One region of the Paenibacillus sp. FSL H3-0469 genome, then DNA from elsewhere that is predicted to be linked to it. Evidence: riboswitches for the same ligand, from Rfam matches in the RefSeq annotation. Region 1 holds a riboswitch; each other region holds the start of a gene.
The links. A riboswitch is a leader RNA that binds a small molecule or an ion and turns the genes downstream of it on or off. The one in region 1 is predicted to bind cyclic di-GMP.
Positions count from the first base shown of each region.

Region 2: it holds a riboswitch for cyclic di-GMP, as region 1 does, so the genes downstream of both, NSS83_RS23115 (transglutaminase-like domain-containing protein) here and NSS83_RS21815 (anti-repressor SinI family protein) in region 1, are expected to answer to the same signal.
Region 3: it holds a riboswitch for cyclic di-GMP, as region 1 does, so the genes downstream of both, NSS83_RS17805 (flagellar assembly protein A) here and NSS83_RS21815 (anti-repressor SinI family protein) in region 1, are expected to answer to the same signal.

Region 1 is NZ_CP150302.1:4,941,928-4,949,917, forward strand. It holds gene odhB (2-oxoglutarate dehydrogenase complex dihydrolipoyllysine-residue succinyltransferase) at 1-801, opposite strand, end outside; gene NSS83_RS21810 (2-oxoglutarate dehydrogenase E1 component) at 861-3,728, opposite strand; cyclic di-GMP riboswitch class I at 4,278-4,381, shown strand; gene NSS83_RS21815 (anti-repressor SinI family protein) at 4,416-4,559, shown strand; gene NSS83_RS21820 (helix-turn-helix domain-containing protein) at 4,705-5,037, opposite strand; gene NSS83_RS21825 (TasA family protein) at 5,300-5,890, opposite strand; gene NSS83_RS21830 (TasA family protein) at 5,930-6,526, opposite strand; gene NSS83_RS21835 (signal peptidase I) at 6,627-7,229, opposite strand; gene NSS83_RS21840 (hypothetical protein) at 7,231-7,990, opposite strand, start outside.
Region 2 is NZ_CP150302.1:5,247,165-5,255,154, forward strand. It holds gene NSS83_RS23095 (glycosyltransferase family 39 protein) at 1-2,085, shown strand, start outside; gene NSS83_RS23100 (glycosyltransferase family 2 protein) at 2,181-3,158, shown strand; gene NSS83_RS23105 (GtrA family protein) at 3,148-3,552, shown strand; gene NSS83_RS23110 (class D sortase) at 3,620-4,273, shown strand; cyclic di-GMP riboswitch class I at 4,400-4,481, shown strand; cyclic di-GMP riboswitch class I at 4,555-4,635, shown strand; gene NSS83_RS23115 (transglutaminase-like domain-containing protein) at 4,649-5,458, shown strand; rRNA gene NSS83_RS23120 (16S ribosomal RNA) at 5,825-7,385, shown strand; rRNA gene NSS83_RS23125 (23S ribosomal RNA) at 7,636-7,990, shown strand, end outside.
Region 3 is NZ_CP150302.1:4,066,079-4,074,068, forward strand. It holds gene NSS83_RS17785 (ABC transporter permease) at 1-727, opposite strand, end outside; gene NSS83_RS17790 (ABC transporter ATP-binding protein) at 724-1,533, opposite strand; gene NSS83_RS17795 (ABC transporter substrate-binding protein) at 1,548-2,561, opposite strand; gene NSS83_RS17800 (isochorismatase family cysteine hydrolase) at 2,587-3,270, opposite strand; cyclic di-GMP riboswitch class I at 3,776-3,868, shown strand; gene NSS83_RS17805 (flagellar assembly protein A) at 3,974-5,593, shown strand; gene NSS83_RS17810 (aldo/keto reductase) at 5,622-6,596, shown strand; gene hcp (hydroxylamine reductase) at 6,696-7,990, opposite strand, start outside.

The DNA.
Region 1 (7,990 bases):
GGACATGAAGCCGAGTCCGACCTCGTGCTTCTCCTTGAAGGCATCCTTGCGGCGCTTGCGGATGTCGAGAATGGCGGTCATGTCCACCTCGTTGAAGGTGGTCAGCATCGCAGCCGTCTGCTGCGCTTCGACCAGGCGGCTGGCAATCGTCAGCCGCCGCCGCGACATGCGCTTGCGCTCGGTGGCTTTGCCGTCCTCGGCGTGCGGCGCCTTGCCCGCAGCCGGCGGCGCGGGCTTCGCCGGCTCCGGCCGTGCAGCCGCCGCCGGAGCCGCCGGCGCAGCGGCCTGCGGCCCGGCTGCGCCATGACCATCTACATCGGCCTGACCGATCCGGCCGATAGGGTCGCGGGCACTGACCTCGCCGAGGTCGATGCCCCGCTCCCGTGCCAGCTTGCGCGCCCCCGGCGAAGCCAGGGCCGCAGTGCCTGCCGCCGCACCTTCGGCGGCGGCTGGAGCCGTTACCGCAGCGGCCGGTTCAGCCGCTGCGGCACTTGCGGCAGCAGCAGGCGCGCTGCCGCCCTGCGGTGCGCTGTCTGCTGCTGGCTTGCTGGCAGCACCAGCCCCGGCGGCGCTGCCGATGATGCCGATGGCTTCGCCAACGGCAACGTTCTCGCCCGCCTGGCGCAGGATGGAGGAGATGACGCCGTCCTCCTCCGCACTGATCTCGAGATTGACCTTGTCAGTCTCAAGCTCGGCAAGCACATCCCCCTGGCCGACAGTGTCGCCCTCTTTAACCAGCCATTTGTAGATCGTTCCTTCGGAAATCGATTCGCCCAAATCGGGTACTTTTATCTCGGACACAGGCCGTACCTCCCCAAATATAGTGGTGTGCGTGATATTGGATGACCGCCTTGCTGTGCTCAGGAAGACGGTACAGGTGCTTGCACTGCTGCATTCAATTTCAGGGCTTCCCGGACAATGCGCCGCTGCTCGAAGCTGTGGACATCGGCGTAGCCGCTGGCTGGGCTGGAACGGTCCGGACGGCCGATGTACTGGACAGTGACCTTCTGCGGTGCGATGGCGCGCAGCCGGGATTCGGCATACGTCCACCCGCCCATATTCTTCGGTTCTTCCTGCACCCAGACGATCTCCTCCAGCGAGCTGAAGCCGCTAAGGTGGGCGCCAAGCTCGCGTTCCGGGAACGGATAGAGCTGTTCCATGCGCAAAATGTGCAGCCAGGAGAAGTCCTGTCCGCGCGTTGCTTCCAGCTCCGTCTGCAGGTCGATGGCCACCTTGCCGCTGCATACCACGAGGCGCTTTACGGCTTCCGGCTTACTGCCGAGCAGCGGCTCGGGAAGAACCGGCTGGAAGGTGCCCGAAGCGAGGTCCGCTCCGGCTGAGGTGCTGCGCGTGTTACGGATCAGGCTCTTCGGCGCCATGATGACCAGCGGCCGGGCATCCGGTTGTCCGCAGAGCGCGGCCTGACGGCGGAGCAGATGGAAATATTGCGCAGCGCTGGTCAGGTTGGCTACAGTCCAGTTCTCCTCGGCGGAGAGCTGCAGGAACCGTTCCATTCTGGCGCTGGAGTGCTCCGGTCCTTGACCTTCATAGCCGTGAGGCAACAGGATTGTCAGATTGCTGCGCTGCGTCCACTTGGCGCGGCCGGCAGAAATGAACTGGTCGATAATGACCTGAGCCGCATTGGCGAAGTCGCCGTATTGAGCCTCCCAGATAACGAAGGTCTCCGGTGCGAACACATTATAACCATATTCGAAGCCGAGGACAGAGGCCTCGGACAGCGGACTGTTGTAGACGCCGAATGAAGCGCCGGCATCACTCAGCTGATGCAGCGGAGAATAGAGTTCACCGTTCTCGCTGTCATGCAGCACCAGATGACGGTGGGCGAAGGTACCGCGCTGTGAATCCTGCCCGCTGAGGCGGATCGGCGTGCCATCCTTCAGGATGGTAGCGAAGGCAAGCGTCTCTGCCAGAGCCCAGTCCACCCGCTCGCCGTCATTCAGTGCATCCTTGCGGCGCTGCAGAATCCGTTCCAGCTTCGGATAGACCTTGAAGCCGGCCGGTACGCGCAGCAGCTCGCGGTTAATCTCCTGCAGCCCGGCCAGCGGGAAGGCAGTCGGACGCTGCTGGGGACTGTCGTTATCCAGCGCGACGGCGGTTTTGGACTCCGCATTCTTCTGTTTGCCTTCCTTCATCTGGTCAAAGGCCTGCTGAAGGACGCTCTCCGCCTCCGCAATCATGTTCTTGACATCATCCGCTGTGATTACCTTCTCACGCTCCAGGCGTTCAGCATAAGCGCGGTACACCGTAGGGTGGTTCCGCACTTTGCCGTACACAATCGGCTGGGTTGTCTCGGGATCATCCATTTCATTATGCCCGTGGCGGCGGTAGCCGATCAGATCAATCAGGAAGTCCTTCTTGAACATATGGCGGTAAGCACTGGCCAGACGGACTGCGGCAATACAGGCTTCCGGGTCATCGGCATTGACATGCACGATTGGAATTTCATACCCTTTGGCCAGGTCGCTGGCATAATGGGTGGAGCGGGAATCCTCGCTCTCTGTGGTGAAGCCGATCCGGTTATTGACGATAATATGCACAGTACCGCCATTCTGATAACCCTGCAATTTGCCGATATTAAGCGTCTCTGCGACAATGCCCTCTCCAGGGAAGGCGGCATCGCCGTGCATCAGCACAGCCATAGCCTTGCTTGTGTTCAGCTTAGGCAGTCCCGGAGCGTTGCGCTCTTCCTGTGCGGCGCGGGTGAAGCCCTCGACGACAGGATTGACGAATTCAAGATGGCTCGGGTTATTGGCCAGCGTGATCCGGGTGCGAACGGTCTCGCCTTCGCGGACGGCACGGTCAGCCCCGAGATGGTACTTCACATCACCGCTCCAGCCGTAGGTCACGCCCATGGAGCCTTCCGAAGGGAACAGCTCCTTGTTCGGCGAGTGATGGAATTCCGAGAAAATAATATCATAAGGCTTGCCCAGAATATGAGCCAGCACATTAAGTCTTCCGCGGTGGGCCATGCCCATCAGGATATGCTCTGCGCCGTCATGCGCGGCGGCCCGCACAATCTCATCCAGCATCGGCACGAGGGCATCATTGCCCTCCAGGCTGAAGCGCTTTTGGCCGACGAAGGTCTTGTGCAGGAAGGTCTCGAAGTGCTCCACCTGAACCAGCCGCTTCAGCAGCTCTTTGCGCTCTGTATTATTCAGCGGGGCAGGGGAGGTCATCGATTCCGCCTGGCTGTTGAGCCAGCGCAGCTCGCGTTCATCATGTACATGCCCGAATTCGTAGGCAATGGTCTGGGTATAGGCCTGGCGCATTCTGTGGACGGCATCCATCGCGGTATGCACATCCGCAGGGGCATTATCCCAGATCAGCGAAGCAGGCAGAGCATTAAGATCCTCGCGGGTAAGCTCGTAGGTCTCCAGCTCCAGCCATTTGGCCATCGGGTTCGTGCTGCGCTCCAGCGGGTCAATGTCTGCGGCCATATGGCCGTATATCCGAATATTGGCGATCAGCTTCGAGGCCTTAACAGCCTTCTTGAGCCACTGCGCATCTGCTGATACGGCAGGGCTCGGAGCCCTCTCGGCATCGGGTGCCAGCGGAGGGGGGCCGGATACGGTGAAGAGATCACGGTAATGTTGTTCAACAGAAGAGGGGTCCTTGACAAATTGCTCATATCTTTCTTGGATGTAGCCCAGGTTGGGGCCGTAATATTTGCTCCATACTGTGTCGTTATAGGGCTCTTTGACTGCCATGAATAGGTCCTCCTAACGGATAAACTCCACGCGAGGCATCCAGTGTGCCACTTGGCGGAGCTGCAAATGTTTGCGGTTTCATTCTCACCTTATTGTGCTACTTTCCGGCGGGGTAATCAATTCATACTTTCGGTCAATCCGTTCGCAATTTGGCATGATTCATTACAGTATTCATACGGAACTATCATAAATAAGCAAAATTCCCCTCCGCTTCTTTTGCTTTTGTTAATTCTTAAGTGCTATCTAACTATAAATTCCTATCACAGTCCGTCATCTATACAAATGGGTAATTGTCTCTATACGAGGTTGCGCGCAGCGGTAAGGCGGAGCAGTTAGAGTTCCCTTTAGTATATTTAAACTATTAGCTAGGGTTTGAACTTGGGACTGGAAATATTTATACAAGACGCTGGCAATTTCAGCTAAGTTTCCTCACATTTTATCATAAAAAAATTCCAGAAAACGACACACTAATCGCGCATGATCTTGTATAATGTTATTGCGGAGAACGGTTTCATCGATTCTTGCCAGATCCTTTCATGATGGAGAGGGTCCAGTTAAAGGTAAACCTGCCGAAAGACAGGGGCACAAAGTCTCGGATCTAAAGTAGAGATACTACAAAGTAGCAATACTACTATGATGGCCGGACTGCCTGGGGACGCGAAAATTCTAGGAGGAGATTTCTTGGATATGTCCAACCAGGGGAATGACGAGCTGCAGGCAGTAGATCTGGATTTAGAATGGGTGCACTTGCTGATGTCTGCCAAGCAGGCGGGGATCGCGGCGGAGGAGATCCGCCGGTTTCTAAGTGAGAAGGCGCTCCAGGCGATGTAAGGCGGTCATCATTGTTCGGATACATACAGAAAAGGCACAGCGTCCGGTACGCTGTGCCTTTTCTGTATGCCGCTTGAAAGCATGCCTTCGCCGAAGGCGGCCTCCCTGCCGTGCGGAGTCTTCCCTGTGACATACAATGCTGTGTTTAGTTGTCCTTTTGTTCCATGCGCCATTTCTGGTAATCGAGGAATTCCTTGAATTCACGTTTGCTTATACCGGAGGCCATAGCCTCCTGAACCAGCCGGAACCATTCCCCGTCCAGGGCCTGTTCTTCCGTCTCTGCCAATCCGCCATACAGCAGTGCATGAATGGATACCTGAAGCGCGTCAGCGATTTTTTCGATGAATTGAATGGAGGGGTTGGATTGAATATTCCGTTCCACATTACTGAGGTATGATTTCGCCACATCAGCCTTATCCGCAAGCTCGGATAGCGAATAGCCCTTCTCCAGCCGGAGTTTGTGGATGCGGCTTCCCATAGTATCTGACACGATTACAACGCCCTCCGTACTTTTTTGGTAAAAGATAAGAAGTGATATGCTTCGCGCTATACCGTATCCCTATCTCTCTCGCGGAAACGGCACCGCCCGTTCATAGGAGGGACGGCAAAGCCGTTTTCACTTGTCAGTATAACAAAAAACCGCAAATCGGACAAAATCATTGAGCCGGCAGCCTGTAGAAAAGAAAATAGCACACCCGGCCCGGTTGGGGAAGGATGTGCTGTCTTGATGGATTCCTGATCTACTTGGCTTCTCCCACTCCTTGAAGAGCATCGAAGGTCCAGTTCAGAGCTAAGCCGTCACCCTGAAAAATGTTCTGATCGAGCGTATTGTCCACGAACTCGAAGGCGATCTTAAAGGTCTTGGAACCGGCTGCGGCAATCCCTCCCGGCAGGATACCTGCTGCTACGAGATCGTAGCTTGGGGTGTTCTTCAGATCCTTCAGGGAGATCTCGGACAGCACATGACCGCTTAGTGAACCGCCGGTGTACGAATTATCCAGGAGCTTGACCTTGAAGTGGTCTCCGAGATCCTGGCCCGCATTGTCGCCCTTGGCATCGGTTACGGTGTATGTGGTAGCGAGCTTGAGGAATTTGATATCCAGTGTGCCGTCATTGGACAAGGTAAAGGTGCGGACGGTGTAGTCTCCCGGCTTCAGATTCGTCAGCGCTACCGGAGTATTGAAGGAGGAGCCGAGCTTCAGCGTACCTGCGGCGAAGGTTGCGGTGCTTGTGGCTGTGGAGCTGAAGTAAGCGAAGGTGCCCCCGCCGATTAAAGACAAGCCCAGTGCTGCCGATGCTACGCCAAGACCCAATGTTTTTTTGATACCCATGATTGATTTCCTCCTCGAATGGTTTGTTTTGTTGGTAAATTATTTGAGACTGCCTTTTTCCTGGTTGGCTTCAAAATTCAGCGTCAGCGCAAGCGTATCGCCCTGATAATAGTTCTGCGGCTGGAGGGTTTCCTTGAAGGCAAACTGGATAGTCAGGTTATCCGAGGTACCGGCTTTAATGCCGGATTTCTCTCCGCCTAAGATCGCTCCGACAATTCCCCGGGCCACGAGATCGGGACTCTCTTTCTCCAGATCGGCCAGCGAGATGACCAGGAGCGGCAATTCTTGCTTATCCTTGTTCGCGAGGAAGGTCACAATAATATCATCCTTGAAATTATGGGAGCCGTTGTCTCCCAGAGCGTCTGTAATAGCCGATGAGGTGTGCAGTACCACTTTGGGAATGTTAAGCGTCCCGTCATTTATAAGCTTGAAATCTCTTAAGATGCTGTCTCCCGGCTTGAGGTTGCTGAGATTAACAATGACAGAGGGATCAGATTTAAGTGATAAAGTTCCGTTGTTAAAAGAAGATGAAGAAGTAGAAGTACTGCTGAAGTAAGCGAAGGTGCCTCCGCCGACCAGGGTCAAGCCTAATGCTGCCGATACAACTCCGAGACCTAATGTTTTTTTGACGTTCATTTGTTCATCCCTCTCTTAATGAGTCTATTGGGTGCATAGCCGGTGCTTCCGGCAAGCTGTATTGTGGCTCCGCGTTTCGTAAACGGGAGAGGACAATCGGTCATTGTACAAGGTCAGTCAAAGTATCAGGGGTGCCGGCGCTGGCTGCGGATGAGGAGACATTTTTCTTTTCCAGTGCCGCAACGGCCTTCCAGGAAGAATACAGCGCGTAGAGGAGCAGCAGCAGTCCGGGAATAATCATCAGCACTACGCTTCCGGCTTTGGAGACTGCGAAGCTCATGGCATAGCCCACATAGGGTACGGTTACACCGGTGTACTCACCTACTACATTCGTGGAGCTGACGGCTGCTGTGTCGGCGGCATCATTATTGTCGCCCTTGGTGGTGTAGCTGGCTTCCCCCAGTGCATTGTTCAGCTCGGCATCGACCACGCGGTGGGTGATCAGAATATTATCGGGATTCAGAAAAGTGATCACATCGCCTTTCTGAAAACGGGTCATGTCCCCGCCCGGCTTAATGGCTACAATGGAACCGGTCTGGATGCCGGGCTCCATGGAGCCGGACAATACCGTTTTGATCTGATAGCCGAAGAAGGAGGGCTCGCCGCCGGAGGCTTTGGAGATCACAACGGCTGTGATCAGCACCAGGAACACTAGCAGAATCAGTGTGGAGATGATCGTATTGGCTATTTTTCGGATGCGCATCTTATTCGCCGCCTTTGCTGGTGTCGGATTGTGGAGACGGTGTAGCTGTAGGAGAAGGCTGCCCGCCGTCCACGACAGTACCTGGAATTACGCTGCCTGGTTCATGATCTGGAGTTGCCACCGGTAAAAGAATCTCAGGCGCAGGCGTGGCCACTGGAGCAATAACCTCTGCTGCTGCTGAAGCTGTGGGGACTGGATTGTCCTGTACAGGAGCTGTTGGAGCGGGCTCCTCTGCCGGCTGGCTTTTGTCGGGAGGACTGGTTGCGGGCGGCTGGTTCTGGGCTTGTTCATGCTCCAGCTTCAGCGCTTCGTCAGCAGCCTTCTGCTTCTCTAGGGCGAGCCGTTCGGCTTCCTCCGCTCTGGCTTTCTCGGTCTTTTCAAGTGCCAGGCGTTCCTCTTCCTCTTGCTGTGCCTTCGCCTTGTCCTCAAGGGCCGTCTTGGCGTCAGCGATTTCTGCCAGCCGTTCCTGCAAGGTGTGGATTGTGGAGGACAGGGTATCCTTGGACGCCGTTAATTCGGTGTTCAACTGCTCGTACGCGGCCAGCAGCGTGGGGGAGACCTGCGAATCTGCCTGATAGGCGCTGGTTACGAACGAGAGGATAGGCTCCTCGGCTGGGAAGCTGTAGTCATCCTGCCGGAGTAAGATGCGGTCGGGATTGCCGGTAGGCAAGGATCCGCCGATATCATGAATCGAGCCGAGGTATTGCACAATTCCGCTTAACGTCTCCGCCAGCGTCTCCGACAGAATCCCGCTTTGATGA
Region 2 (7,990 bases), 310 kb from region 1:
ATGGAGAGCCGGGACCGGCGGTTCCTGACCCTGTTCCTCGGGTTCTCTCTGACCCAGTACATCAATGTTGGTTATACGCTGGCGTACCTGAATACCGGCGGAAATCCGCCGGCTGACGGCATTGTGCTGGTTACAGCTATTACCACTATCATTCTTGCGATATATCTGCTCTATATTGGATACGATGTATATATCCGCCGAACTGCGAAGCTTTTACCTGAGCCGGTTACCCCTAAGGAGGCGTACGCAGCAGATCTGCTGCTTGCAGAAGGCATCAAGCCGCTTGCCCCTGCTGAGCGGCGTTCTCCGCTGAAGCTGAAGCGCAGAGACTGGATCTGGATGCTCGGCATCACCGCGTTGTACGGAGCGCTTGCCCTCTATCATCTGGGTGATAACAAGGCACCTGAGACTCTGTGGGAGCCGGCGGCCAGCGGTGAGAGCTTCTATGTGGATCTGGGGCAGGCCCGTCAGCTGGAGCGGGTTAATGTCTTCGGTGGTGTCGGGACCGGGAAGTTTCAGCTGGAATTCAGCCAGACCCCTGATAATTGGAGCAACCCGCTTGAGGTAAGCGAGGATGTCGGCAATGTCTTCATCTGGAAAAGCCAGCCGCTTAACGTATCCGCAAGATATGTTAAGCTCTCGGTTACGTCTCCAGGCTTCACTCTTAACGAGATGGCCTTCTATGAGCAGGGGGCACCGAAGGTCCCTCTGACCATAGCAAGCGTAACACCTGATTCGGGAGCAGCTAAAAGAGGAGCGCCGGCCAATCTGTTCGATGAGCAGTCCGTCATACCGGAGAACTCTAATTTCATGAACAGTACGTATTTTGATGAGATCTATCATGCCCGTACGGCTTATGAGCATTATCATAATATTGTTCCTTATGAGAATACGCACCCGCCGCTTGGCAAGCTGCTGATCGGGCTAGGAATGGAGCTGTTCGGCGTCAATCCGTTCGGGTGGCGGATCATAGGCACCTTGTTCGGGATTGCGATGCTGCCGCTGATCTATATCATGGCCATGCGCTTGTTCCGTAAGACTACCTATGCGGCACTGGCAACAGGATTGTTCGCTCTGGACTTCATGCATTTCACCCAGACGCGGATATCAACCATCGATGTGTACGGTGTATTCTTCATTATGCTGATGTTCTATTTCATGCAGCGGTATTTCACGATGAATTTCTACCGGGTGCCGCTGCGGACAACGCTTGTTCCGCTGTTCTGGTCAGGACTGTTCTTCGGTATCGGGGTTGCTTCGAAGTGGATCGTGATTTACGGAGGCGCGGGGCTTGCTATTATGCTTGCGCTGGTACTTTTTGAACGCTACAGAGAATACAAGGCTGCCGGACGTCTGCTGGCTGAAGGCAAGCTGGGCGGACAGGAACTCAAAGCCGCCTGCAGGACCGCAGATCAGTTCTTCTGGAAGAATACAGTGATCACCTTGGTTAGCTGTATAGGATTCTTCATTGTTATTCCGGGTATCGTATATAGTTTGTCCTTCATTCCTTCACTGTCTGCATCAGCAGAGGGCTTCACCGTTAAGGGCCTGATTGATGCCCAGAAGAATATGTACAACTATCACAGCCAGCTTGTAGCAACACATCCGTTCGCCTCCTCCTGGTGGGAGTGGCCGTTCATGAAGCGTCCCGTGTGGTTCTTCAGCGGCGGCGAAGGCTTACCCGCAGGCAAAACGAGCAGCATAGTTACCATGGGCAATCCGCTGATCTGGTGGACAGGAATCTTCGCAATGCTGGCCGCCGTATGGTTCACTGTGAAGCGCCGGGACAAGAACCTGTATATGATCTGGATCGCCTTCTTCTCACAATATGTTCCCTGGATGCTTGTGCCGCGTGAGACGTTCCTGTACCATTACTTTGCGATGGTGCCGTTTATGATTCTATCCATTGTGTACATCCTGAAGCTGCTTGACAGCAGGTTCCAGGGTGCCAGATATTTGCGGTACGCCTATGTTGCGGCTGCCGCCATCCTGTTTGTAATGTTCTATCCGGTCTTATCCGGCATGCAGGTGAACAGCAGTTATATCATTCAAGTACTTCGCTGGTTCCCTTCCTGGGTATTCTAGGAGGGGAGCTGTAAGAGCCCATAGTTGTTGAAAGCTGATGTTGAAGAGGCGCATCAAAGAAGCTGTGGCTTACAATAAATTTAGGAGGAACCCTTGTGAAGGCCAGATATAGTGTAATTGTGCCCATGTATAATGAGGAGGAAGTCATTCAGGTAACCTACGAGCGGCTCAAAAAAGTAATGGATGAGTGCGGGGATACCTATGAGCTTGTGTTCGTCAATGACGGCAGCCGGGACCGTACGGCTGAGATTATGCGCGGAATCAGTAATAGGGATGAGCATGTCAAGCTGATTGACTTCTCCCGTAACTTCGGCCACCAGGTGGCGATTACGGCGGGCATGGATTATGCTGAAGGTCAGGCTGTCGTGGTGATTGACGCAGATCTCCAGGACCCGCCGGAGGTCATTCTGCAGATGATCGCCAAGTGGAAGGAAGGCTATGAGGTAGTCTATGCCAAGCGGCTGAAGCGCCACGGAGAGACTTTTTTCAAGAAGGTTACGGCCAAAATCTTTTACCGTCTGCTCAGCAGCATGACCAGTGTGGAGATTCCCACAGATACCGGGGATTTCCGGCTGATCGACCGCAAGGTCTGCGATGTGCTGCGCGGTCTGAAGGAGAAGAACCGTTATGTACGGGGGCTGGTGAGCTGGGTCGGCTTCCGGCAGACCATGGTGGAATATGTGCGGGAGGAACGCTACGCCGGGGAGACGAAATATCCGCTCAAAAAAATGATCCGCTTTGCGCTCGACGGAATCACCTCCTTCTCGCATAAGCCGCTCAAAATCGCCTCCTATATCGGCTTCTTCCTGTCCTTCTCCAGCTTCATCTACCTGTTCCTGGTCTTATTCCAGAAGGTCTTCACCTCCTGGACCGTGCCGGGCTGGGCGTCCATTGTCGGGGTGAACCTGTTGTTTAACGGCATTGTGCTGATGCTGCTGGGCGTCATTGGGGAATACATCGGACGGATCTATGACGAATCAAAGGATAGACCGCTCTATATCGTGCGCGAGACCAGAGGCTACCCGGATACAGAGTCTGAAGACACCCGGAAGGAAAGCGATTATGCAAGATAAGGCTTGGCGCGCAGGCATGATCCAGTTTCTGAAATTTAATGCGGTGGGCCTGCTTAACACATTCATAGATTTTGCGGTATTTACCCTGCTGCATTCCCTGGGGATGCTTAACACCCCTGCACAGATTATTTCCTATAGCGCCGGGACGGCCAACAGCTTTTTCTGGAATAAGAAGGTGACCTTTAAGGGAAGGGACAGAGGCGGGAATGGCGGCTTTGACCGGATGCAGCTGGTGAGATTTATTGTGCTGAATCTGCTGGTGCTGGGCATTTCGGTGCTGTTGATTCATCTTCTGACTGACCGGCTGGGGATACAGGTGCTCCTGGCCAAGGTGCTGGTTACCTTCATAACAGTGATCATTAATTTCTTTGGAAGCCGGAAATGGGTATTCTAAAGAGACAGTATATCTTCCCCGTATTCTGCGGCGGGAGTACTTATTCTATATTGCGGAGGCGATTGTCATGCGGAAGTTATCCTATTTGATTATACTTGCCGGGGTCCTGATTATGCTCTACCCCAAAGGAAGCGAATGGTACGAGGACCGTCAGCAGCAGAAGCTGCTGGAAGAGGCCGAACAGGCCTATAGTGAAATCGTTCCTTCGGCTACCGCTCCTGCCAGCCAGGATCTGAGCAAGCCTTATGCGGAAGTCACCCAGCTGCTGGCGGAAGAGTCTGGTGCAGAAGAGCCGGTGCCCACTACAGCGCCCGAGATTGAAGTTGGAGGCAAGATCACTGCCATTATTGAAATTGACAAAATCGATCTGAAGCTGCCTGTACTGGAGGGCGCCACCAAGACTAATATGAAGCATGCTGCGGCGCATATGAAGGAGACAGCTCCGATTGGCGCGGTAGGCAATGCAGCGATTGCGGCACACCGGTCAAGAACGGCAGGGCGGCTGTTCAACAGACTGGATGAGGTCGGTAAAGGGGATACCATTACTGTTATTACAAGCGGCCAGGAATACAAATATGTTGTATATGATGTATCTATTGTAGAGCCTACTGATATTTCGGTACTGAAGGGAAAGGATGATGATAAGATTCTGACCCTTATTACCTGTGATCCGCTTGTCAACCCGACCCACAGACTTATCATTCATGCGAAGCTGACCTGAATCCATCAAGACAAGGCGATAAAGGTCGAAAAAACATAAAATTTTAGTATATTTGTGGTGGAATCTAGCAATTTGGGTCTTGATAATAGATAGAGGTATGGTAAGATAGAACTATCAGAAGCTAATACACGATAACGGCAAACCTATCGAAAGATAGGGACGCAAAGCTACAGGGCCTTCCCGTCATGGATGGCAGCCAGCTACCGAATGAAGAGGCTTTTTTTGTTTGTTTTAATTCAGAATCTGTCATTATGTGGTAGTAGATTGGACAGATAAAGCTTATACGATAACGGCAAACCTATCGAAAGGTAGGGACGCAAAGCTAAAGGGCCTTCCCGTAAGAATGGCAGCCAGCTACCGAAAGGGGTTTTATCCATGAAGAAGTTTTATTTAATGTTGATTACACTTTTTGTGATCGTCACTTCTGTACAGACAGGCACTGCTCAAGCCGCTAATGCAGATTCAAGCTGGTTAAATGTTGGACAACTTGATCAAGGGGTTATCGGGGTATCGTACGATGTTCCTAAGGATAAGAAGATGAAGCTCATGATTACCAAGGGCAACAACAGCTATACTTACAACTTATACACTTCCAAACCGAACGAGACGTTCCCGCTGCAACAAGGCAATGGCTCTTATAAGGTCTCTGTTCTTGAGAATACTACCGGCAACAAGTACAAAGTACTATCTTCCGAGACTGTATCTCTCTCCATGAGCAATGTGAATGCCGTATATTTGAGCTCCGTACAGAATGTAAAGTGGAGTTCTTCCGATAAATCCGTTCAAAAGGCAGCCCAGCTTACAAAGGGTCTGACTACAGATGCAGACAAAGTTAAGGCTATCTACAATTACATCGTAACTAACGTGAAATATGATTACTCTTTGGCTAACAGCGTAAGCACAGATTATATTCCGAACAACGATAACACGCTTGCTACCAACAAAGGGATCTGTTACGATTACGCATCCTTGTTCGCTACAATGCTCCGCAGTGAAGGTATTCCAACCAAATTGGTTATGGGGAATACAAGCTATGTAACTTCATACCATGCCTGGAATGAAGTGTTCCTGAACGGCAAATGGGTAACGATTGATACTACAGTCGATGCAGGTCTGGGTAAAAACGCAGCATCAACTGAACTGGTCAAATCAGCAAGCAAATATACTGCAGCGAAATTCTACTAAGGATAGCTGTGAACTATAGCATTACCTGAGAATAACCCGCTTAATAATTAAGCGGGTTATTTTTATTTATATAAAGGTTGCTTTTTAATAGAGGGATAGGTTATTATAAATAAGCGTTGTTGAGCGGCAAAGGAAATGAGAGATTACTTAAATAAGTGATTTCAAAAATAAAGCTTGCATTGCTCGGATGAACGTGATATATTATAAGAGTTGCTGGTGGCGTGGTGAGCGGCGCTGACAACGAGCTTGATCTTTGAAAACTGAACAACGAGTGAGTATCTGGAGATCACTTCGGTGAGATCCAAATTAGAGAATGTAAATTCTCGTCAGATGTTTCAAAATGAGCAATCGCTCTTTCTAAATACCAATTTGGAGAGTTTGATCCTGGCTCAGGACGAACGCTGGCGGCGTGCCTAATACATGCAAGTCGAGCGGAGTTTGAGAGGAAGCTTGCTTCCTTTCAAACTTAGCGGCGGACGGGTGAGTAACACGTAGGCAACCTGCCCTCAAGCCTGGGATAACTACCGGAAACGGTAGCTAATACCGGATAATTTCTTTCTTCTCCTGAGGAGAGAATGAAAGGCGGAGCAATCTGCTGCTTGGGGATGGGCCTGCGGCGCATTAGCTAGTTGGTGGGGTAACGGCCCACCAAGGCGACGATGCGTAGCCGACCTGAGAGGGTGAACGGCCACACTGGGACTGAGACACGGCCCAGACTCCTACGGGAGGCAGCAGTAGGGAATCTTCCGCAATGGGCGCAAGCCTGACGGAGCAACGCCGCGTGAGTGATGAAGGTTTTCGGATCGTAAAGCTCTGTTGCCAGGGAAGAACGTCCGGTAGAGTAACTGCTACCGGAGTGACGGTACCTGAGAAGAAAGCCCCGGCTAACTACGTGCCAGCAGCCGCGGTAATACGTAGGGGGCAAGCGTTGTCCGGAATTATTGGGCGTAAAGCGCGCGCAGGCGGTTATTTAAGTCTGGTGTTTAAACCTTGGGCTCAACCTGAGGTCGCACTGGAAACTGGGTGACTTGAGTACAGAAGAGGAAAGTGGAATTCCACGTGTAGCGGTGAAATGCGTAGATATGTGGAGGAACACCAGTGGCGAAGGCGACTTTCTGGGCTGTAACTGACGCTGAGGCGCGAAAGCGTGGGGAGCAAACAGGATTAGATACCCTGGTAGTCCACGCCGTAAACGATGAGTGCTAGGTGTTAGGGGTTTCGATACCCTTGGTGCCGAAGTTAACACAGTAAGCACTCCGCCTGGGGAGTACGGTCGCAAGACTGAAACTCAAAGGAATTGACGGGGACCCGCACAAGCAGTGGAGTATGTGGTTTAATTCGAAGCAACGCGAAGAACCTTACCAGGTCTTGACATCCAACTAACGAAGCAGAGATGCATCAGGTGCCCTTCGGGGAAAGTTGAGACAGGTGGTGCATGGTTGTCGTCAGCTCGTGTCGTGAGATGTTGGGTTAAGTCCCGCAACGAGCGCAACCCTTGACTTTAGTTGCCAGCAGGTTGAGCTGGGCACTCTAGAGTGACTGCCGGTGACAAACCGGAGGAAGGTGGGGATGACGTCAAATCATCATGCCCCTTATGACCTGGGCTACACACGTACTACAATGGCCGGTACAACGGGAAGCGAAGCCGCGAGGTGGAGCCAATCCCAGCAAAGCCGGTCTCAGTTCGGATTGCAGGCTGCAACTCGCCTGCATGAAGTCGGAATTGCTAGTAATCGCGGATCAGCATGCCGCGGTGAATACGTTCCCGGGTCTTGTACACACCGCCCGTCACACCACGAGAGTTTACAACACCCGAAGTCGGTGGGGTAACCCGCAAGGGAGCCAGCCGCCGAAGGTGGGGTAGATGATTGGGGTGAAGTCGTAACAAGGTAGCCGTATCGGAAGGTGCGGCTGGATCACCTCCTTTCTATGGAGAATCGTCACCTGCAACGGTGACATTCAAATCGGAAGCTTCGCTTCCAAACCAATCAGGTTTAGGCCTGTTACTCACTCGTTGGTCAGTTTTGAGAGTTTAAGCTCTCATCTTTACCTTTGATCCTTGAAAACTGGATACCGAAACGAATTTGCGTTTTAGAACATCTTTTAGCTGAAACTTGTGTAAGCAAGTGGAAATAGTTATTAGTTGCTACCGTGATTTTCCTTAGGGAAAACACATTGGTTAAGCTACTAAGAGCACACGGAGGATGCCTAGGCGCCAGGAGCCGACGAAGGACGTGGCGAACAACGAAACTGCCTCGGGGAGCTGTAAGCAAGCTTTGATCCGGGGGTGTCCGAATGGGGAAACCCAGCTGTGGTAATTCGCAGTTACTCGTATCTGAATACATAGGATACGCAGAGGCAGACCAGGGGAACTGAAACATCTAAGTACCCTGAGGAAGAGAAAACAATAGTGATTCCGTCAGTAGCGGCGAGCGAACGCGGAACAGCCTAAACCAAGAGGCTTGCCTCTTGGGGTTGTGGGACGTCTCACATGGAGTTACAAAGGAATATGGTAGGCGAAGAGGTCTGGAA
Region 3 (7,990 bases), 880 kb from region 1:
AAATAACCCGTTTCTCCAGCAGCCCGATACACCAGAACAACAGCAGGCCGCACAGCGCCGAAGCAATAATAGCCGAGAACATCACCGGCGTATCCATATGATAGGAAGAGACCAGCACTACATAACCCAGTCCCTTATTGGCTCCGACAAATTCGCCGACGATGGCACCGACGATGGCCAGCGAGGTGGAGATTTTGAGGGCAGAGAAGATATAAGGCAGACTCGTCGGCAGCCGCAGCTTCCAGAAGATTTCGCTCTTCGTCCCTTTGTAGGTGGAGAACAGCTCCCAGGCTTCGTATTCAATCGCCTTAAGCCCCTTAACACTGTTCACCAGAATCGGGAAAAAGCAGATCAGCATCGAAGCGATTACCTTCGAGGTATATCCGGTTCCCAGCCAAACGACCAGCAGCGGGGCCAGCGCCACCAGCGGCGTAGTCTTAAGGGCAATGGCCAGCGGGAACATTCCCTTCTCCATCGGCTTGGAATGCACGAAAATCACTGCGGTAGCCAGGCCGAGGATATTGGCGAGAATGAACCCGGTCAGGGCTTCACCCAGCGTAACCAGCGTATGCGACCAGAGCGAGCCATTAATAGCCGAGACTACCTGTGTAGGTGCAGGCAGCAGATACATGGGAACCGCCAGAAGACGTACAGCCAGCTCCCACAGCAGCAGGAAGCCGAGCGCAAACGTAACCGGGTACAGGGTGTCTTTGATTTTGACCGTCATAGATGCTTCACCCGCTTTCTCAGTTCCTTGACAATCCGGTGGAATTCCGGCAGCTCTTCCATGCCCGCTTCACGCGGGGAGGGCAGCGTCACCGGAATGATATCCGTCACACCGGCAGGCCGGGGAGACATCATCACGACCCGGTCCGACAGCAGCGCGGATTCATGAATCGAATGGGTAACCATTACAATGCTGCTTAGACTGGTCTCCGGGCTCTCCCACAGCCGCAGCAGCTCGAAATTCAGCTTCTCCCGCGTCAGCTCATCCAGCGCGCCGAACGGCTCATCCATCAGCAGCACCGTCGGATCGGCCGCCAGAGCCCGGGCAATCGCCGCCCGCTGCTGCATCCCGCCGCTGAGCTGATGCGGAAAGTGGTTCAGATAATCCTGAAGGCCGACCAGGCGCAGGGCACTTTCTGCTTTTTCACGTGCCTCGGCTTTGCTGAATTTCTTCTTCTCGCCCAGCTCAAGCGGCAGCATTACGTTCTGCAGCGCACTGAGCCACGGCATCAGGACCGGCTTCTGGAAGACCATGCCCAGGGACAGATCCGGGGAGGCATACGCCACTTCTCCACCGGCCTCCGGACTTAACAATCGCAGCATCAGCCGGAGTGTTGTAGATTTCCCGCAGCCGCTCGGTCCGAGAATCGAAATGAACTCATTGCGGTATACGTCAAGACTGACCTGATCCAGCACAGGCACGTTGCCGAAGGAAAGAGAGCAATTGCGCAGGGAGAGCATCGTTTCCCGGGTACCGGGATGCTGCGCGGAGGCAGCATCCAGCTGTTCTTTGATCGCTGTTGTCATTATCGGGTCCCTCCTTATTTCAAAAACTCGTTGGTGAACAATCCGCCGATGTCCTGTTCCTTTTTCACAAAGCCCAGCTCGACCAAATTCTTCTGCAATGTCTCCCAGGACGCCTCGTCCATTGAGCCCAGCGGAAGCTTCTCCGGATCAAGCAGCGGAATGCTGGCCTTCATCATATTGACCTCATGCTTCAGATCCAGCTTCTCGCCATATTTCAGACCGAATTCCGCTGCCTCCTCCGGATGCTTGACCGCATAATCCCAGCCCTGCATAGATGCCTGCACGAAGCTTGCGACCATCTCCGGGTCCTTCTTAATAACAGACTCCGTGGTGAACAAGGTATCGGCATAGAAATTGATGCCATAGTCGTTCGGATCAATAATATTCACTTCCTTGCCTTGCTCCTCTACAGCCAGCACCTCATTAATGACATATCCGGGCCAAGCCTTGACCTGACCGGTTAACAGCGGACTCAGATCATATTTGACCGGCATCTCTTCAATTTTCGAAGGTTCGATGCCCGCACTTTTCTCCATGGCACGGAAGGTCAGCTCTTCGTTTCCGCCCAGCTTAATGCCTACCTTTTGCCCGACAAGATCCTCCATTGTCTTGATCCCGGACTCTTTGAGCGCGAACATGACGAACGGGGTTTTGCGGTAGATCGCGGACAATGCTTTGACCGGGACGCCTTTCTCTCTGGCAATGACGACCTGGTCGGCACCGGTAACTCCGAACTCCTCACTGCCGGAAGCTACCATCTGCACAGCCGGGAAATCCGAGCCCCCCGGGCGGATCTCAACATCCAGCCCCGCTTCTTTATAGAAGCCTTTTTCCACTGCGGTATAAAATCCGGCAAACTGCGCCTGATGAATCCACTTCAGCCGGAGCACCACCTTTTTCAGCTCGCCTGAGCCTTCTGCTCCCTGTCCTTCGGCCTTTCCGGCATCCGTATTGTTACCGCAGGCGGTCAGGAGCAGCATTAGCGAGGTTAACAGCATCAGTGCTTTCGTTCTGGACTTGTTCCACATGGTAATTCCCCCGTTTATGAATGATTTAGTATTGCTCCAGTGCCTTAAGCACCGCTTGCGAATCACTTACACTGCCGAACACCCCGCCCTGCATTTGAACCATATTCAACGCCGCCAGGTGATTCGCTTCATCCGTCGCTCCCGTGCAATCCGCAAGGATCAGACACTCGTACCCCCGGTCATTGGCCTCCCGCATCGTGGTGTGTACACAGACATCGGTAGTAATACCAGTCAGAATCAGATGGGTAATTCCTTTATTCTTCAAGATTAGGTCCAGGTCGGTTGCATAAAAGCTGCCTTTGCCCGGCTTGTCTATAATGTACTCTCCGCGGGCAGGCGCCAGCTCCTCAATGATTTGCCAGCCGCGCTCCCCCCGCACGAGGATTCGCCCCGCCGGTCCTTCGGAGCCGATCTCGGCCCCGATCTGGCGGCTGCGCCAGCGTTTGTTCGCCGGCAGATCCGACAGATCCGGCTTATGCCCCTCGCGGGTATGAATCACGGTGAACCCTTCGATGTCCCGGATACGTGCCAGCAGCCGCTGAATGGGCTGAATCGCCCGCGCCGTTAATGAGAGATCATAACCCATTCTCTCGACGTAACCGCCCTTGCCGCAAAAATCCGTCTGCATGTCGATAATCATCAGCGCTGTCTTCGCCGGGTCCACTGCCCCGTCATAAGGCCAGATGTAAGGTGTTGCTGCAATCTGCATGGTTTATGCTCCTCTCCTGATGTCGCTATCTCTATTAATGTTAGTTTAGTTAACATTAACTCGCGTTTCTTTGGTATGAGTTAGATTATATTACAACGAATTTGTGATGTCTTCGGTTTTATTACGAAATAATACACTGAAAGTTTGTGTTTATTTACATAGTTAACACATATATGACATAATCATTCGCAATACTGCTTATTAAAAAGGAACAGTCCGGGTTTTACCAAGCCCAGGGTGTTCCAACAGCTGAATACCCGCATTTCTTCTCATCTCCCTCTTCCATAAGCTGTAAGCGCTGGGAAACCAGTTTTTTTGTCGAAATAGAGCTGCATATTTCGAGTTTTTTGATAAATAGGCATAATATAGTTGAAAAATAGCTCTTTAAGTACTAGAATTAAGCTTGTTTGCAGAAGTTAATGACGCATAAGAACTATTTATGATTCTTTTTGTCGATTGCAGTCGATCACAATTCATCGCCTCTACAGGATGTATATCATTGATCTATTTCTAAAGGCAAACTTCCCGAAAGGGCAGGACGCAAAGCTATGGGCCTAAGAACGCCAGAATCCGCGTTTACGGTTGCCAGGCTGCCAATAGAGACCACTTAAGCCAGCTGTTCAGGAGGAAGACTTCCGGGCTTGATGATGTTCTTTTTCTGTACGAATTGCCATTGATCATACGAAAAAGTGAGGTTACAACCATGCCGCAGCAGGATATCGAACCAAGCCGATATGAATTCGTAGAGTCCCTGATGCTTGAACGTAAAGGTCTCCTGGATTCATTCTCTGTGGAGGGCCGGACTTCTGACGGGACAACTGGAGATAAGAATGGAATTATCCTCGTGCAGGACAACCAGATATTCATTACTCCCCCGCTCCCCGGAGGCGCTCCCGCCCGCATTTCTGCGATCCACCCTGTTGTCCTGAAGATCAACTGGAAGACCGTTACAGAGCCAACCGAGGTGACCAAGTCAGATTATATTACCTGGGAGATCTGCGAGAAGCCGCAGTATGAAATTACCGTATCGCCTGACAAGCTCAAGGTCCACTTCACTTTATACCGTGCAGAGAAGTACGCCTGGAATCTGGTTAACTGTCCCGCCGCCTTCGAGGCGGTCGTCCGTGCCCAGCCCAACCCGGCGGTGCTGCTGTCCACGCTCACCATAGAACAGATTATTTCTTCACTGGACAACCGTTTCATTCTGCGCAGCCTGAACATTCCCGCCCTGTACGCGGAGCTGGAGAATCCTACATATCTTCCCGTATGCATCGCAGAAGGAAGAGCTCCGCTGCCCGGCAAGGAAGCCCGGCTGGAATTCCTGCTGCCGGAGCATACACTGGAGGGGAACAGAATGCTTGGGGGACAGGAATCCCCCGCTCAGAAGCCTGCGGAACCCTTGGAGTATCTCCGTTTCCCGGGAGCTCCCTTTACCTTTGCAGGTGAGGTCTTCGCCCGCAAACTGCCGCCGGAGGAAGGCATTCCCGGCCTCGACACAGACGGAAGGGTTCTGCCCCCTCCCCCGCCGCAGGATATCTACTTTGCTGCCGGCAATCATGCCAAGCTCCTTCCCTGCGGTAATATCGTAGCCAACCACACAGGCAGACCCCGCATCTGCGGAGGAAGCGGCAGCATCCGGATCTGCGACTTCCCTCCGCTCTGTCTGCTGACCAGAGAGATGACAGAGCCTGCGGGCGACGTTATGTTCGCAGGCGACATTATTGTACCGGGAGATCTGGAAGGATCTGTACGGATCGAAGCCCTGGGGAATGTGTACGTCTATGGCGATATCCGCCAATCTACGATTATAGCCACCGGCAGTATTTATGTTAGCGGCCAGGTTACCGGCAGCGGCCTGTACGCCGGATATGCCGGGGTACAGCAGCATCGTCTGCACAGCCTCGCAGGACTGCTGCGTATAGAAGTGGACGGACTGCGTGAGGCGGCACGCCAGCTGGCCAAGAACGTAGAGTCCCGGCAGCAATCGGTGAATTACGGTCTGGTGGTCATGCTGCTGCTGGAGGATAAATACAACCACCTCGATAGCCTGATCCGCGATCTTGAGGCTACCCTGAGCCGTATGAACGGAGAGTTCGGCTCCGGCACAGACCCGCTCCGGCATATGCTTGAGGTGTTCACCCACCCGGGGCAATTCACCGGATACATTACGGATAGTGTCCTAAGCAGCTTCTCCAGGCTGCTCCTCAAGCTGGGCGAGGAGATCGAACTGCTCGAGGAGGAGCATGCAGTAATTAATCTCGCCCGTTCGCAAGGCAGCCGCCTGGAGTCCGGCGGCAAGCTGCTTGTGCGGGATTCTTGTTAAGTACTACTAGATAAGGAGAAGTGAGAGCATGCGATATAACCGTCTAGGCAATAGCGGCCTTCAGGTGTCCGCCCTGGGTCTTGGAACCAATTCATTCGGTAAACGGGCAGATCAGGAGACCTCGGTCCGCATTCTGCACACCGCTATGGGTCAGGGCATCAATTTCATCGATACCGCCAATATCTATGCCGGCTCTGAATCGGAGCGGATCATCGGCCTTGCGCTTGAGGGCAGACGCCATAACGCAGTGCTGGCGACCAAAGCCGGATTGCCGAAGCATGAGGGACCCGGCGGCAGCGGCTCTTCGCGCCATCACCTGATGCAGGAGCTGGAGGGCAGCCTGCGCCGGCTGAAGACTGACTATGTGGATCTGTATCAGATCCACACCTTCGACCCCTACACACCGCTGGAGGAAACGCTGCGCACGCTGGATGATCTGATCTCCGCAGGCAAGGTGCGGTATATCGGAGCCTCCAATTATGCCGCCTGGGAGCTGATGAAGGCGCTTGGAATCAGCGAAGCCCGCAGCTGGGCGAAATACATCTCTATCCAGTGCAGCTATTCGCTGGCTGACCGCACGCCCGAGGCCGAGCTGCTTCCGCTCTGCCTGGATCAGGGGCTGGGCATCATCCCCTACTTCCCTCTGGCGGGCGGTATCCTTACCGGCAAATATGCCGGCAGCGGCAAGGCCCCTGCCGGCTCCAGAGCAGAGACCGATCCGAACTTCCGCCGCTTTCTTACCCCGGAACGCATCTCGCTCGGGGAGCAGGTTCAGGCCATTGCGGAAGGGCTGGGCACCTCACCTGCGGCTCTATCCCTGTCCTGGCTGATGAACCGGCCCGCCGTCTCCACGGTGATTGTCGGCGCGACTACAGTAGAGCAGGTCCAGCATAATTTGCAGAGTCTCTCTGCTTCGCCGGATGCGGAGGTACTTGAGCAACTTGACCAGGCTAGCGCCGCCTTCCGCACCGGCGAGCCGTTTGCGGTCTACCGGCTGCCATAAGCGCTGACGGTAACGTTCATATCTATACACACAAAGCGAGCCCCCGTATACATATACGGAGACTCGCTTTTGTGTTTTTTGGCTCATATTGAATTTGTATTATACCGCAGCGATGAACCGCTCCATATCTTCCTGTACGGTAGTAATACCGCCGATACCAAAGGTATCTACCAGAACCTTGGCTACATTAGGCGACAGGAAGGCCGGAAGCGTAGGGCCCAGATGAATGTTCTTCACGCCCAGATGCAGCAGCGCCAGCAGGACGATCACCGCTTTTTGCTCATACCAGGCAATGTTATAGGAGATCGGAAGATCGTTAATATCCGCAAGACCGAAGACTTCCTTCAGCTTAAGCGCTATAACTACAAGAGAATAGGAGTCATTGCACTGGCCGGCATCAAGCACGCGCGGAATTCCGCCGATATCGCCAAGCGCCAGCTTGTTATATTTGTATTTGGCACAGCCTGCGGTAAGGATCACCGTGTCACTGGGCAGCTCTGCTGCGAAGTCGGTGTAATAATTCCGGCTCTTCATCCGTCCGTCGCAGCCGGCCATGACGAAGAATTGCTTGATCGCGCCGCTCTCTACCGCTCCAACCACCTGATCTGCCACATTCATTACAGCCGCATGGGCGAAGCCGCCGACAATCTCTCCGGTCTCAATCTCTACCGGAGCACTGCAGCTCTTGGCCTGCTCGATCAGAGCTGAGAAATCCTTCTCACCATCAGTGCCTGCCGCGATATGCTGAATTCCCGGATAACCGGTGTTGCCTGTCGTGTATAGCCGGTCTTTGTAGCTGTCCTTCGGCGGTACAATGCAGTTGGTGGTCATCAGAATCGGACCGTTAAAGCTGGCAAATTCCTCATTCTGCTTCCACCAGGCATTGCCGTAGTTGCCTACGAAGTGGCTATATTTCTTGAAGGCGGGATAGTAGTGGGCCGGCAGCATCTCACTGTGCGTATACACATCCACTCCGGTACCCTCGGTCTGCTTCAGCAGCGTCTCCATATCCTTGAGGTCATGACCGCTAATCAGAATACCGGGGTTTGTACCTACACCAATATTGACTTTGGTAATCTCAGGGTTGCCGTAGGCTGCGGTGTTCGCACGGTCAAGCAGGGCCATTACATCCACGCCGAACTTGCCGCATTCCAGCACCAGGGCTGTCAGCTCGCCGCCGCTCAGACTGTCATCCAGGGCAGCAGCCAAGCCTTTTTCCATAAAAGCATGTGCGCCCGCTTCATAGAAGCCCAGCACTGCGGCATGCTCCATGTAAGCAGCCATTCCCTTCAGGCCATAGGTCAGCAGCTCGCGCAAGGAACGGATATCCTCATGCTCCGTAGCAAGCACGCCCACCGTTGCCGCCTTCTCCATCAGCTCTTCATCGGTCACCG